2 regions of the Streptomyces poriticola genome follow, and region 1 is predicted to be linked to the other one. Evidence: riboswitches for the same ligand, from Rfam matches in the RefSeq annotation. Region 1 holds a riboswitch; the other holds the start of a gene.

Region 1 (7,532 bases):
CGTTCCTGGTCGGCGGGGCGCGCACGGTACGGCAGTTGGTGCATCTGACCACCGCCGCGCTGGTCGTCACGGCGTTCGCGGTGCCGGCCACCTCGGGCCGGGCGGCGCTTGCGCTGCCGGTGTTCCTGGCGCTGGCCAGGGCGCTCGCCGACCGCAGGCGGCTGGTGGTGATGCTGGCGCTGCTGTTCCCGACGGTGATCCTGCTGTCGGCGGTGGCGACGCTGATCGGCGCCGGCGCCCATCTGATCACGGTGTCGGTGCTGTGGGAGGCGACCGGGCACCGGATCGGCTTCACCGAATGGCTGCTGCTGGGCCTGCCGCTGGCCGCGGCCTCATCGCACCTCGCCGCGGAGACGGTGCTGTGGACCACGACCCGGCGCGCGGATCGCAGGGGTCCGGTGCGGATCACGGCGGAGGAGATCCAGCGGCACAGCGAGAACCCGGTCACCGGCTGCTGGACACAGCCCGAGAAGCGCTGCGCCCTGCTGCTGGCCACCGTCGTCGCCCTGTGGTGCAGTGAGCCGCTGCACCGGGTGCCGCCCGCGGTCGTCGCCCTGATCGGCGCGGTCGTCGCGGCCTCCCCCGCCCTGGGCACGGTCCGGCTGAAGGACGCGCTGCGGACGGTGCCCTGGTCGCTGCTGCTGTTCATGGCGGCGACGATGGCGATGGGCGTCGCGCTCGCCGACTCCGGCGCCGCGACATGGCTGGTGTCCGGACTGCCCGTGGACATCGGGCCGGGCGTCTTCCTCGCCGTGGTGGTCACGGTCAGCACCGCGGCCCATCTGGTGCTGCAGTCCCGGTCGGCCCGTGCCTCGGTGCTGGTCCCGCTGGTGGTCGCCGCGGCCGTCGGCGCGGGCGTCAACCCGGTCGCCGCGGCACTGGCGTCCACGGCCGCCGCCGGGTTCTGCCACACCCTTCCGGCCTCCGCCAAGCCGGTCACCCTCTTCGCGGAGCTGCCCGGCACCCCCACCTACACCCCGCGCGACCTGCTGCGGCTGTCCGCCGTGCTGGCCCCGCTGACCGCCGCGCTCGTGCTGCTCTTCGCCACCGCCGTCTGGCCGCTGCTCGGCGTGCCCGTGACCCGCTGACGCAGTCCGAAGGAGTCCCGCCATGCTCAACCGTGTCGTCGTCGCCCCCAGCGGCTTCAAGGAGTCCCTGTCCGCCCAGGCCGCCGCCGACGCCATCGCCGCCGGGGTGCGCCGTGTCCTGCCGGTCGCCGAGATCGACCGTGTCCCGCTGGTGGACGGCGGCGAGGGCACCGCGGTCGCACTGGCCGCCGCGACCGGCGGACGGCTGGTGGCGCTGGCCGCGACCGGCCCGGTCGGCGAGCGGGTCGGCACCCACTTCGCGCTGCTCGGCTCCCGGGACACGGCGGTGGTGGAGATGGCGGCGGTGGCGGGCCTCGCCCTGGTGCCGCGTGCCCTGCGCGACCCGGGCGCCACCACCACGTACGGCGTCGGCGAACTGATCCGCGCCGCGCTGGACACCGGGGTGCGGCGCATCCTGGTCGGCTGCGGTGACTCGGGCACCTCGGACGGGGGCGCCGGAGCGCTCCAGGCCCTCGGCGCCCGGCTGCTGGACGCGGACGGCTTCGAACTGCCGCCCGGCGGGCGGGAGCTGACCCGCCTGGCGCGGATCGACCGGACCGGTCTGGACCCCCGGCTGCGCGACGTCGAGCTGGTCGTGGCCTGCAACCCGTTCAACGTGCTGTGCGGCGAGCGGGGTGTGGCCCGGGTGTTCGGCCCGCAGAAGGGCGCCACCCCGGCGCAGGTCGAGCAGCTCTCGGCCGGGCTGGAGAACTGGGCGTACGTCCTCACCCGGGACCTGGCCGGGACCGGCACCGATCTGCGCTCCGGCCCCGGCACCGGCGCCTCCGGCGGGCTGGGCGCGGGCCTGGCGGCCCTGGGCGGCACGCTGCTGCCCCGCTTCGAGGTGCTGCTGGACCAGCTGGACCTGGACGAGCGCCTGGCCCGCGCCGACCTGGTGCTGACCGCCGAGGGCGCCCTGGACCACCAGACGCCGCGCGGCAAGGTACCGGCCGAGGTCGCCCGCCGGGCCAAGCGCTACGGGCGTCCGGTGCTGGCCCTGGCCGGCACCCTCGGCGAGGGCGCGCAGGAGGTGCCGGGGGTGGACGCCTGCCACGGCATCCTGCCCGCGCCGATGGCCCTGGCGGAGGCGCTGGTGCGGGGCGCGGAACTGCTCACGGACGCCACGGAGCGGGCTCTGCGGATGATCCTGCTGGGCGCGCGGCTGCCGGCTCACGCGCCCGAGGTGTCAGGGACGCAACGGCCGTCCTCGGTGCGGTAGTTCCACCGGGCACCGTTGCGCACCAGCTCCCGTGCGGCGGTCACGAACCGCTCGACGTGCTCGTCCGGGGTGCCCGCGCCGAAGCTGACCCGGATGGCGTTGAGGGACTTCTCGCCGGGCGCGGCCTCGGGCGACCCGCACTCGCCCTGCGTCTGCGGGTCGCTGCCGAGCAGGGTGCGCACCAGCGGGTGGGCGCAGAACAGCCCGTCGCGCACCCCGATGCCGTACTCGGCGGACAGCGCGGCGGCGAAGTGGGAGCTGTTCCAGCCGTCGACGACGAAGGAGAGCACTCCGACCCTGGGCGCGTCGTCGCCGAAGAGGGACAGGAACCGCACCTCAGGGACGTCGGCGAGGCCTTCCCGGACGGTGTCGATCAGCCGGCCCTCGCGGGCGACCAGCGTGTCGAACCCGGCCTCGGTGAGCGCCCGGCAGGCGGAGGCGATGGCGTAGGCACCGATCACGTTGGGCGAGCCGGCCTCGTGCCGGGCGGCACTGTCGTGCCACTCGACGTCCACTCCCCCGTCGGCGCGCCGGCCGACCCTGCGGCTGGCGCCGCCGCCCGCCAGGTACGGCTCGGCCGCGCGCAGCCAGTCGGCGCGGCCGGCCAGCACCCCGGAGCCGAAGGGGGCGTACAGCTTGTGTCCGGAGAAAGCGACCCAGTCGACGTCCAGGTCGGTCACGCTCACCGGGTGGTGCGGGGCGAGCTGCGCGGCGTCCAGGACGATACGGGCACCGTGGGCGTGCGCGGCGGCGGTCAGCTCGCGCACCGGCCACAGCTCGCCGGTGACGTTGGAGGCGCCGGTGACACAGACCAGTGCGGGGCCGTACGGTTCGCGGTCGGCGAGGGCGCGCTCCAGGGTCTCCACCGCCCGGCGGGGGGTGCGCGGGGCGTCCAGGTAGGTGACGTCGGCGTCCCGCCAGGGCAGCAGCGAGGCGTGGTGCTCGGTCTCGAAGACGAACACCCGGCAGCCGGCCGGGAGTGCGGCGGCGAGCAGGTTGAGGGAGTCGGTGGTGGACCGGGTGAAGACCACCTGGTCCCCGTCGCGGCAGTCGAGGAACCCGGCGACGGCCCGGCGGGCGTTCTCGAACAGGTCGGTGGAGAGCTGCGACAGGTATCCGGCGCCGCGGTGCACGCTGCCGTAGTACGGCGCGTAGGCCGCGACGTCGTCCCAGACCCGCTGCAGCGCGGGCGCGCTGGCCGCGTAGTCGAGGGCGGCGTAGCCGACCTCGCCGCCGGTGACGAGCGGGACGGTGACATCCCGGCCCAGCACGGGCAGCGGGGTACGGACGGACCGGTCGGCGGCAGCGGTGGTGACAGACATGGGGGTACTCCCGTACAGGCAGGCGGAACCCACCACGCGAGCGCGCACGGCTCGAGCGTGGAAGGGAATGGCGAAAGGGGTGCGGAGGCGGGGCTCGGCGGCCCTAGCGCATTCGCTGATTCACGGAAGGCTCCCTCGAACGACCAGGACCCCTGGCCCCACGCCCCGATCAGCGGCGTGTGAGGGGTCCGCGCTTGCCGCAGACCCTGCTGTCCGCGACCTGGTCCTCACCCGGGGCACCCCGCCACGGACGGAGGGTTGCCGGACAGTCGGCCGGGGCCGCATGACTGTCGCTCATGACCTGGGAGGAAAGTACGCGACACGATCGACGTCCCGCAACCCGGGTCCGGATCGCGGGACGTACGGCTCGTCCACGGGGCGGTGTTCAGGCGTTGCTGGCCGCCACCCAGTGCTCCAGAATCCGCTTGGCGGACCCCGAGTCGATGGATTCGGCGGCCTTGGCCATCCCGGCGCGGATCCGGTCGGTCAGCGGGCCGGTGCCCGGCCGGAGCGCCACCAGGGCCGCCGCCGAGTTCAGCAGCACCGCGTCGCGCACCGGGCCCTGCTCGCCGTCGAGCAGCCGCCGGGCCACGTCCGCGTTGTACGAGGCGTCGGCGCCGCGCAGCGCCTCCACCGGGACCAGCTCGATGCCGACGTCGCGCGGGTCGAAGGTCTCCTCGGCGACCTTGCCGTCGCGGACCTCCCACACCCGGGAGGTGGCGGTGGTGGTCAGCTCGTCGAGGCCGTCGTCGCCGCGGAACACCAGCGAGGAGTTGCCGCGCTCGGCGAAGACACCGGCGATGATCGGCGCCATCCGGGCGTCGGCGACGCCGATGGCCTGGGCGCGCACCTTGGCGGGGTTGGTCAGCGGACCGAGGAAGTTGAACACGGTCCGGATGCCGAGCTGGCCGCGGGCGGCGGCCACATGCCGCAGCGACGGATGGAACTTCACGGCGAAGCAGAAGGTGATCCCGGCCTCCTCGGCGACCTCCGCCACCCGCTGCGGTGTCAGCTCCAGGTTGACGCCGAGCTTCTCCAGCACGTCGGAGGCGCCGGAGGCCGAGGACGCGGCGCGGTTGCCGTGCTTGACGACCTTGGCGCCGGTGCCTGCCACGACGATCGCGGACATGGTGGAGATGTTGACGGTCCTGGCGCCGTCGCCGCCGGTGCCGACGATGTCGACGGTGTCCCCCGGCACCTCGATCACCCTGGCGTGGTCGTACATCGTGCGGACCAGACCGGTGATCTCCTCGACGGTCTCGCCCTTGGCGCGCAGCGCCACCGCGAACCCGGCGATCTGCGCGTCGGTGGCCTCGCCGCGCATGATCAGGTCCATCGCCCAGGCGGTGTCGTCCGCCGTCAGGTCACGGCCGCCGAGCAGACCGTTCAGCAGGGCGGGCCAGGTGCGGCCCGCCGCGGTGTCGCCTCCAGCGGGGGTCACAGCGCTCATCAGCCGCTCCTGGGTCGTAGACGGGAATCCGGCGGGCCGGAGTCCGGGGACAGGCTCCACCCTATCGACCCCGCGGCACGGCCAGGGGCCCCGTCCGAACACCGGACGGGGCCCCTGGCGGATGTGGCGACGCGGGAGGATCAGTGGTGGCCGTGGCCGCTGGTGATCTCCTGGTACTCCTCGACGGTCGGCTTGGGAATCTGGTTCCCCTCGCCGTAGTAGGCGTTGCTGAGCTTGGCGCGGAGCTTCTCGGAGCCCTTCACCTTGCGGCGGACGCCGTTCTCGTCGACCTCCGGGCCGATCTCGGCCGGCTGGTACTGGTCGTGCGCCGTGAGGTTGTGCAGCGCCTCCTGGCTGAGCGGCTCGTGCACCTCGATGAACTCACCGTGCGGCAGGCGCTTGATGATGCCGGTCTCGCGACCGTGCAGCACCTTCTCCTTGTCCCGGCGCTGCAGGCCGAGGCAGATCCGCTTGGTGATCACGAACGCGATGACCGGACCGGCGAAGAAGCCGATGCGGACGAACCAGGTGACCGCGTTGATCGACAGGTCGAAGTGCGTGGCCACGATGTCGTTGCCACCGCCGATCAGCATGATCATGTACGCGGTGATCCAGGCGACACCGAAGCCGGTGCGGGTCGGGGCGTTGCGCGGGCGGTCCAGGATGTGGTGCTCACGCTTGTCCCCGGTGACCCAGGACTCGATGAACGGGTACAGGGCGATCGCGCCGAGGAACAGGCCGAAGATCACCAGTGGCACGAACACGCCGAGCACCAGCGTGTGGCCCCAGAAGTTGACCTCCCAGCCGGGCATGGCGCGGACCAGGCCCTCGGCGAAGCCCATGTACCAGTCGGGCTGGGCGCCGGTGGACACCAGGTCCGGCCGGTAGGGGCCCAGGTTCCAGATCGGGTTGACCGACGCGACGGCGGACAGGGCCGCGATGAGGCCGAAGACCAGGAAGAAGAAGCCGCCGGCCTTGGCCATGTACACCGGCAGCAGCGGCATGCCGACGACGTTCTTGTTGTTCTTGCCGGGGCCCGCGAACTGCGTGTGCTTGTGGTAGAAGACCAGGATCAGGTGGCCCACCACCAGGCCGAGCATGATGCCCGGCAGCAGCAGGATGTGGATCGAGTAGAACCGGGCGATGAAGTCGTCGCCGGGGAACTCGCCGCCGAACAGGAACATCGAGATGTACGTGCCGACGATCGGCACGGACAGGATCGCGCCCTGGGTGAAGCGGACACCGGTACCGGAGAGCAGGTCGTCCGGGAGCGAGTAGCCGGTGAAACCGGTGAACATGCCCAGGACGAACAGCAGGAAGCCGAACAGCCAGTTGATCTCACGCGGCTTGCGGAACGCGCCGGTGAAGAAGACGCGCATCATGTGCACGAACATGCCGGCGAGGAAGATGATCGCCGCCCAGTGGTGGATCTGCCGGATCAGCAGACCGCCGCGCACGTCGAAGCTGATGTCGAGCGTCGACTTGTAGGCCTCGCTCATCAGCTGGCCCTGCATCGGGATGTAGCTGCCGTGGTACTCCACCTCGTTCATCGACGGGTGGAAGAACAGCGTCAGGTACACACCCGTGAGGATGATGATGATGAAGCTGTAGAGGCAGATCTCGCCCAGCATGAAGGACCAGTGGTCCGGGAAGATCTTGCGCATGTTGGCCTTGGCCAGGGAGTAGATCCCGAGCCGGCCGTCGGCCCAGTCGGCGACGCGCTCGCCGGCCGGTGCCTTCCCGCGAGAGCGGGGCTGTTCATTGGATGTAGTGCTCATCCGCGCTCCCAGAAGGAAGGACCGACGGGCTCTTCGAAGTCGCCGAGCGCTTCGAGGTAGCCCTCGTCGTTCACGCCGATACGCAGCTGCGGCAGAGCGTGACCGGCGGGACCGAAGATCACCCGGGCGCCGTCGGAGAGGTCGAAGGTGGACTGGTGGCAGGGGCACAGGACGTGGTGCGTCTGCTGCTCGTACAGGGAGATCGGGCAACCGACGTGGGTGCAGATCTTCGAGTAGGCGACGATGCCCTCGTGCGACCACTCGAGCTCGCGCTTGTCCTTGATGTCCTCCGGCTGGATCCGGACGATCATCAGGGCGGCCTTGGCGATCTCGTTCATGAACCCGTGGTCGTGCTCGTCCAGACCCTCCGGCATGGCGAAGGTCAGCGAGCCCACCGCGATGTCGGAGGGACGCAGCGGCTCGTGCGTGTTCTGGTTGATGAGCAGCTTGCCCCTGGACCACAGGGTGTGGCGCAGCTTGTCCTCGGGCAGCGGGCCGAGGTCGCGCAGCAGCACGACACCGGAGAGCGGCACCAGCGTCAGGGCGCCGAACATGGTGTTGCGGATCAGCTTGCGACGGCCGATCCCGGACTCCTTGGAGCCCTGCTTGAAGTCGGCGAAGACCTTCTCGCGGACCTCGGGGGATGCCTCGATCGGGTGACGCTCGTCGGCGATC
Region 2 (7,532 bases), on a different contig from region 1:
CGCGTCCTCGCCCAGCTCCTCGTACGCCCCCGCCTCCCGTGACAGCACCAGGGCGCACCCCTCGTCGGAGACGACCGGCACCTCCTTGGCGACGAGGTTCATGCCGTCCCGGACCGGGTTCACCAGGGCCACGTCCGCCAGCCGGTACGCCGCGAGGGACCGGGCGAAGTCGTCCTTCACATGCAGCACGACCGGCGTCCACCCCGCCGTCCCGTACTCGCCGTTGATCACCTCGGCCACCCGCCGCACCTCGGCGGTGTAGTCCCGGTACACGGCGAGGTCCTGCCGCGACGGATAGGCGAACGCGACGTGCACCACCCGCTCGCGCCACTCCGGCCGGTCGGCCAGCAGCTGCCGGTAGGCCAGCAGCCCGCGCACGATGTTCTTGGACAGCTCGGTCCGGTCCACCCGGACGATCGCCTTCCGGGCGGTCCCCTCCGGACCCGTGCCGATCTCCGCCCGCAGCGCCGCCAGCCGCTCGTCCACGTCGGCCTCGTGCGACCGCCGCCGCAGGAACTCCGCGTCGGCACCGAGGCCGTGCACCCCGATCCGGGTGTCCCCGAGCCCGCCGACCAGCGTCTCGCAGCACCGCGTGAACGCCTCGGCCCAGCGGTGCGTCAGGAACCCGAGCCGGTCGGCGCCCAGCATGCCGCGCAGCAGCTGCCCGGCGATGTCGTCGGGCAGCATCCGGAAGTACTCCACCGGCGCCCACGGTGTGTGCGAGAAGTGGCCGATGCGCAGGTCCGGCCGGAGAGCGCGGAGCATCCCCGGGACCAGCGCCAGGTGGTAGTCCTGCACGATCGCGACCGCGCCCTCGGCGGCCTCCTCGGCCAGCGCCTCGGCGAAGGCCCGGTTGTACGTCTCGTACGACGCCCACTGCCGCCGGAACTCCGCGTCGAAGACCGGCTCCAGCGGGGTCTGGTAGAGCATGTGGTGGACGAACCACAGCACCGAGTTGGCGATGCCGTTGTAGGCGTCGGTGTGCACCTCGGCCGGGATGTCCAGCATCCGTACGCCCGGCTCACCGGTGCCGCGCCGCACCGCCGCACGGTCGCCGTCGCCGAGCGCCGAGCACACCCACAGCGCCCCCGCGTCCGGACCGATCGCGGACAGCCCGGAGACCAGCCCTCCGCCGCCCCGTTTCGCCTGCAGCGAGCCGTCCTCCCGGACCTCGTACGAGACCGGCCCACGGTTGGAGGCCACCAGGACCCGGGCAGCACCGAACGTCGAAGCCATAGCCCTCAACCTAGCCCGGCCCGGAAACGCTCAAACGTTCCCACACGCCGTCCGGCTGCGATTCGGTCACATCACTTGTGTGGGTGATGTGAAGGGGCTGAGGATGCGTCATGCATCTCGTACGTCTCCGCCGCACCCTCGGCACCACCGCCCTGCTCGCCGCCTCCTCGCTCGTGCTGGCCGGCTGCGGCAGCGGTGACGGCAGCACGACGGCGGACGAAGGGCCTGCGTCGGCCGCCCCCGTGCAGGCCTCGGCGACCACCGGCAGCACGCCGAGCCCGACCCCCACGCCGACCCCGACCCCCACGCCGACCCCGACCCCCACGCCGACCCCTCCTCCGGCCGCCGCCACGCTGCCGGACCAGACCGGCCGGACGATCGGCTCGGCCGTCTCCGCGGCGAAGTCGGCGGGCCTGGCCCACGCCGTCTACCTCCAGGACACCGGCCTGACCCTGGACGGCGGCGGACAACGGGCCTCCTCCTGGCGGACCGGCGAGGAGGTCTGCGGCCAGATCGACGACCCCGACGACCTGAACGGCTCCTTCGACGTGGCGTTCACCGTCCCGCGCGACGGCCGCGACTGCGCCGGGGAACTGCTGCACACGCCGGCACCGGCACCGACGCCGGCGGAGACCCGCACGTCCGGGTCGGGCGGCGGCTCGTCGGGCGGCGGCTCGACCGGGGGCGGCGGCAGCCAGGACTGCGCGATCATGAGCCCGGCCGGCAACTGCTACGCCGACGGTCAGTTCTGCGCGAAGCGGCACCGCGGACTGAGCACCCACGGACGCGGTGGCGAGTACCTCACCTGCAGCAGGGACAGCGCCGGCCGCTGGCGCTGGTCGGACGGTGTCCCCGGCTGACGACGCAGCCGGCCGCCGCGCTCAGGCCACCTTCCGGGCCGCGTACTCCGGGATCTCCGCCATCGGCGGCCGCTCCTCGGTGTCCACCGAGTAGGTGCGTGGCTCGAAACCGTCCTCCGCACGCTCGAACTGGGTGAGGGAGGGCCGGACGAGGTGGCCGCGGGCCAGCCGGAGCTGGGCGGTGCGGTAGATCGCGGCGGCCATCCGGCCCAGGGCCTGGCCGTCCTGGTGCCGGTGCTTGCGCACCCCGACGTCCACCTGGGCCAGGGCGTCCAGCCCCGCCAGGTGCAGGGCGTCGACCAGCATCCCCAGCTCCACGCCGTAGCCGACGGGGAAGGGCAGCTGCTCCAGCAGGGACCGGCGGGCCGCGTACTCGCCGCCCAGCGGCTGGACGAAGCCGGCCAGCTGGGGCCAGTGCATGTTCAGCAGCGGACGCGCCATGAGCTCGGTGACCCGGCCGCCCTGACCGGGCGCGCCGCCCAGCGGACGGTCGTACATGGCCTTGACCAGCGCCACCTCCGGGTCGGTGAGCAGCGGGCCGACGATCCCGGAGACGAAGTCGGAGGAGAACTCGCGCAGGTCGGCGTCGACGAAGCAGACGATGTCACCGCCGGTGACCAGCAGCGACCGCCACAGCACCTCGCCCTTGCCGGGCACCGCCGGGATCCGGGGCAGGATCGCGTCCCGGTGGACGACCCGGGCCCCGGCCGCCGCGGCCACCTGCGCCGTGCGGTCGGTCGAGCCGGAGTCGACGACCACGATCTCGTCGACCAGCGGCACCTGCTCCACCAGGTCGTGGCGGAGGACCGCGACGATGTCGCCGACGGTCTCCTCCTCGTTCAGGGCGGGGAGCACGACGCTGACCGACTGGCCGGTGGCGCGTTTGGCCGTCATGATCTGGTGCAGCGGCCGGTCGCTCACGGACCAGGAGCGTGCGATCAGCCAGCGCTCGACTTCTTCCAGCACGATCAGCGGCTCCTCCCTGTCGGACCGGCACGCGTGCGTGCCGCCCGTCTCGCGGTTCGGACGACTATCTCAATGGTCCTGGCCTTCGGTTACAGTCTTGAACAACGCGGATGACCGTCGCATGTCGGGGTCACCGCGGCCACAACCGCATACAGCTCATCCAGAGGGGCAGAGGGACACGGCCCGATGAAGCCCCGGCAACCCTCCAGCCGGTACTCGTAGACCGCTGCCGATCTCGGCGCGACAGGTCTCCGCGAGGCTCCCGGCTCGGGAAGGTGCCAAGTCCGTCTCACGGCGAGATGCGTCGTGGGGAAGATGAGGAGAAAGGGCCTCGCCTCACATGGCTGTGCAGACTGTTGCAACCGACACCGACACCGACACCGACTCCGCCGCCTCCGCCGTGGATCTCGGTCCCGCCGCGGCGCTCTCCTGCCGCGAGTGCGGCCACCGCGTGCCGCTCGGCCCGGTCTTCGCCTGCGAGGAGTGTTTCGGCCCGCTGGAGATCGCCTACGACTTCTCCGCCTACGACACGGAGGAGCTGCGGGCGCGTATCGAGGCCGGCCCCGCGAACATCTGGCGTTACGCACCGCTGCTGCCCGTCCCGGCGGACGTGGCCGGCAAGCCGAACCTCAACCCCGGCTGGACCAAGCTGGTCGAGGCCGGCAACCTCGCCCGCGAACTGGGGATCACCGGCGGGCTCTACATCAAGGACGACTCCGGCAACCCGACCCACTCCTTCAAGGACCGGGTCGTCGCCCAGGCGCTGGAGGCCGCCCGGGTCTTCGGCTTCACCACGCTGTCCTGCTCCTCCACCGGCAACCTGGCCGGCGCCGTCGGTGCCGCCGCCGCCCGCGCCGGCTTCCGCTCCTGCGTGTTCATCCCGCACGACCTGGAGCAGGGCAAGGTCGTCATGGCCGCGGTGTACGGCGGTGAACTCGTCGGCATCGAGGGCAATTACGACGACGTGAACCGCTTCTGCTCCGAGCTGATCGGCGACCCGGCCGGCGAGGGCTGGGGCTTCGTCAACGTCAATCTGCGGCCGTACTACGCGGAGGGGTCGAAGACCCTGGCGTACGAGATCTGCGAGCAGCTCGGCTGGCAGCTGCCCGACCAGATCGTCGTCCCGATCGCCTCCGGCTCGCAGCTCACGAAGATCGACAAGGGGCTGCAGGAACTGATCAGGCTCGGGCTGGTGGAGGACCGGCCGTACAAGATCTTCGGCGCGCAGGCCGCGGGCTGCTCACCGGTGTCCGCGGCCTTCAAGGCCGGCCACGACGTGGTACGCCCCCAGAAGCCGGACACCATCGCCAAGTCGCTGGCCATCGGCAATCCGGCGGACGGGCCGTACGTCCTCGACATCGCCCGGCGTACGGGTGGTGCGGTGGAGGACGTGACGGACGAGCAGGTCGTCGATGCGATCAAGCTGCTGGCGCGGACCGAGGGGATCTTCGCGGAGACCGCGGGGGGTGTGACGGTCGGCGTCACGAAGAAGCTGATCGAGAACGGTCTCCTCGACCCGGCCCGGTCCACGGTGGTCCTCAACACGGGTGACGGCCTGAAGACGCTGGACGCGGTGGCGGGCACCGGGCTCACCGCGACGATCCGCCCGAACCTCGACGCGTTCCATGAGGCCGGTCTCGCGTAACAGCCGCCTGTACGGCGTCCGCGGGCCGGGCGGGGGCCGGCCGCGCGCCCGGGCGGCGGCAGCCGCACATCCACCACAGCCCCGCGCCCCCGGGGCGCTACCCGACCGGAGGTCACCAGCAATGAGCGTCACCGTCCGCATCCCCACCATCCTGCGCACCTACACCGGCGGCCGGGCCGAGGTGAGCGCCGAGGGGACGACCCTCGCGCAGGTCATCGAGGACCTGGAGAAGAACCACACCGGGATCGCTGCGCGGGTCCTGGACGACCAGGGCAAGCTGCGCCGCTTCGTCAACGTCTACGTCAACGACGACGACGTCCGGTTCGAGCAGGGCCTCGAGACGGCGACCCCGGACGGGGCCGGAGTCTCCATCATCCCGGCGGTCGCCGGCGGCTGACCGGAACGTCCGTTACCAACGGTAATGTTGGTGACATAGGGTTTTCCCTATTGCCCCCTCCGTGAGAGATGCGGAGGGGGCAATTCCGTGTGATTGAGCGCGGTACAGTTGGGGAACGCGCTCCGGATCGTGCGGTCGGAAGCCCTGAATTCCTGCCGCACGCCCGACAAGATGCAGCCAAACTCCGGGTGTCTTTCGCGGCTTTTGCTCCGTTCGCCCGGCCCGACTTGCCCCGGAATCGCACGAATTCTCGCCACATTCCGGACCGGGTGCGTCCAGAATTCTCGTCCGATTGACCTGTTGCAGACGGCAGTTGGACAGATACATTCAGCCGCGGTCGACGCGTTCCGGCGCACGCCCCCAACCGTTGGGGGGTGAGGTCTGACCCGGATCCGCGAAGTGCGGATCTGTGCAAGGGCCAGTAATAGGGGAGTTAGGCATGGCTCAGGGCACCGTCAAGTGGTTCAACGCGGAGAAGGGGTACGGCTTCATCGCGGTCGACGGTGGTGCGGATGTTTTCGTCCACTACAGCGCGATCCAGATGGACGGCTACCGCACCCTGGAAGAGGGCCAGCGGGTCGAGTTCGAGATCTCGCAGGGTCAGAAGGGCCCGCAGGCCGACATGGTTCGCGTCACCGCCTGAAACGCGCGGTCAACCGCAGCGAACGGTCTTCATCGGAGGGCCCGCACCCGCCCGGGTGCGGGCCCTCCGGCATGCCCGGGCCCGCACCTCGACGAGCCCGCTTCGCGGGCGCACCTTGCGCCCACCCGTCACCCGGCCACCACCCCTCAATGAGCCCGCTTCGCGGGCGCACCTTGCACTCGGGGGGCGCGAGTGCTAATCATTGGCGTTAGCACTCTGAAGGTGAGAGTGACAGCGAAGGACCGGGTCGGTGAGGCCCGTGGGCCGGGTGGGGCAAGGAACCACGAGGCCCGCGAGCCGTCCGTCGCGGGCGCGGGCGCGGTCCGAAGGAATCACCCCCAGTCCTGGAGGGACCACTTCACATGGCCAAGATCATCGCGTTCGACGAGGAGGCGCGGCGCGGCCTCGAGCGCGGCATGAACCAGCTCGCGGACGCCGTCAAGGTGACCCTCGGCCCCAAGGGCCGCAACGTCGTCCTCGAGAAGAAGTGGGGCGCCCCCACGATCACCAACGACGGTGTCTCCATCGCCAAGGAGATCGAGCTCGAGGACCCGTACGAGAAGATCGGCGCCGAGCTGGTCAAGGAAGTCGCCAAGAAGACGGACGACGTCGCCGGTGACGGTACGACCACCGCGACCGTGCTCGCCCAGGCCCTGGTCAAGGAGGGCCTGCGCAACGTCGCCGCCGGCGCCAACCCGATGGCCCTGAAGCGCGGTATCGAGAAGGCCGTCGAGGCCGTCTCCGCCGCCCTGCTCGAGCAGGCGAAGGACGTCGAGACCAAGGAGCAGATCGCCTCCACGGCCTCCATCTCCGCCGCCGACACCCAGATCGGCGAGCTCATCGCCGAGGCCATGGACAAGGTCGGCAAGGAAGGCGTCATCACCGTCGAGGAGTCCCAGACCTTCGGTCTGGAGCTCGAGCTCACCGAGGGTATGCGCTTCGACAAGGGCTACATCTCGGCGTACTTCGCCACCGACATGGAGCGTATGGAGGCCGTCCTCGACGACCCGTACATCCTGATCGCCAACTCCAAGATCTCCAACGTCAAGGACCTGCTCCCGCTCCTGGAGAAGGTCATGCAGTCGGGCAAGCCGCTGCTGATCATCGCCGAGGACGTCGAGGGCGAGGCCCTGTCGACCCTGGTCGTCAACAAGATCCGCGGCACCTTCAAGTCCGTCGCCGTCAAGGCCCCGGGCTTCGGCGACCGCCGCAAGGCCATGCTCGGCGACATCGCCATCCTCACCGGCGGCGAGGTCATCTCCGAGGAGGTCGGCCTCAAGCTGGAGAACGCGACCCTGGACCTCCTGGGCCGCGCCCGCAAGGTCGTCATCACCAAGGACGAGACCACCATCGTCGACGGTGCCGGCTCGACCGACCAGGTCAACGGCCGGGTCAACCAGATCCGCGCCGAGATCGAGAACAGCGACTCGGACTACGACCGCGAGAAGCTCCAGGAGCGTCTGGCGAAGCTGGCCGGCGGCGTGGCCGTCATCAAGGCCGGTGCCGCCACCGAGGTCGAGCTCAAGGAGCGCAAGCACCGCATCGAGGACGCCGTCCGCAACGCCAAGGCGGCCGTCGAGGAGGGCATCGTCGCCGGTGGTGGCGTGGCCCTGCTGCAGGCTTCCCAGGTCTTCGAGAAGCTGGAGCTCGAGGGTGACGAGGCGACCGGCGCCAACGCCGTGAAGCTCGCCCTGGAGGCCCCGCTGAAGCAGATCGCCGTCAACGGCGGTCTCGAGGGCGGCGTCGTCGTGGAGAAGGTCCGCAACCTGCAGGTCGGCCACGGCC

Evidence for each region. A riboswitch is a leader RNA that binds a small molecule or an ion and turns the genes downstream of it on or off. The one in region 1 is predicted to bind S-adenosylmethionine.
Region 2: it holds a riboswitch for S-adenosylmethionine, as region 1 does, so the genes downstream of both, thrC (threonine synthase) here and V5O46_RS01075 (aminotransferase class V-fold PLP-dependent enzyme) in region 1, are expected to answer to the same signal.

The regions. Positions count from the first base shown of each region.
Region 1 is NZ_JBAGKH010000001.1:244,499-252,030, forward strand. It holds gene V5O46_RS01065 (SLC13 family permease) at 1-1,088, shown strand, start outside; gene V5O46_RS01070 (glycerate kinase) at 1,111-2,307, shown strand; gene V5O46_RS01075 (aminotransferase class V-fold PLP-dependent enzyme) at 2,259-3,629, opposite strand; SAM riboswitch class IV at 3,815-3,931, opposite strand; gene trpD (anthranilate phosphoribosyltransferase) at 4,015-5,079, opposite strand; gene qcrB (cytochrome bc1 complex cytochrome b subunit) at 5,220-6,857, opposite strand; gene qcrA (cytochrome bc1 complex Rieske iron-sulfur subunit) at 6,854-7,532, opposite strand, start outside.
Region 2 is NZ_JBAGKH010000003.1:442,336-449,867, reverse strand. It holds gene V5O46_RS07125 (alpha,alpha-trehalose-phosphate synthase (UDP-forming)) at 1-1,236, opposite strand, end outside; gene V5O46_RS07120 (hypothetical protein) at 1,347-2,096, shown strand; gene V5O46_RS07115 (glucosyl-3-phosphoglycerate synthase) at 2,118-3,062, opposite strand; SAM riboswitch class I at 3,216-3,384, shown strand; gene thrC (threonine synthase) at 3,403-4,707, shown strand; gene V5O46_RS07105 (MoaD/ThiS family protein) at 4,829-5,104, shown strand; gene V5O46_RS07100 (cold-shock protein) at 5,544-5,747, shown strand; gene groL (chaperonin GroEL) at 6,110-7,532, shown strand, end outside.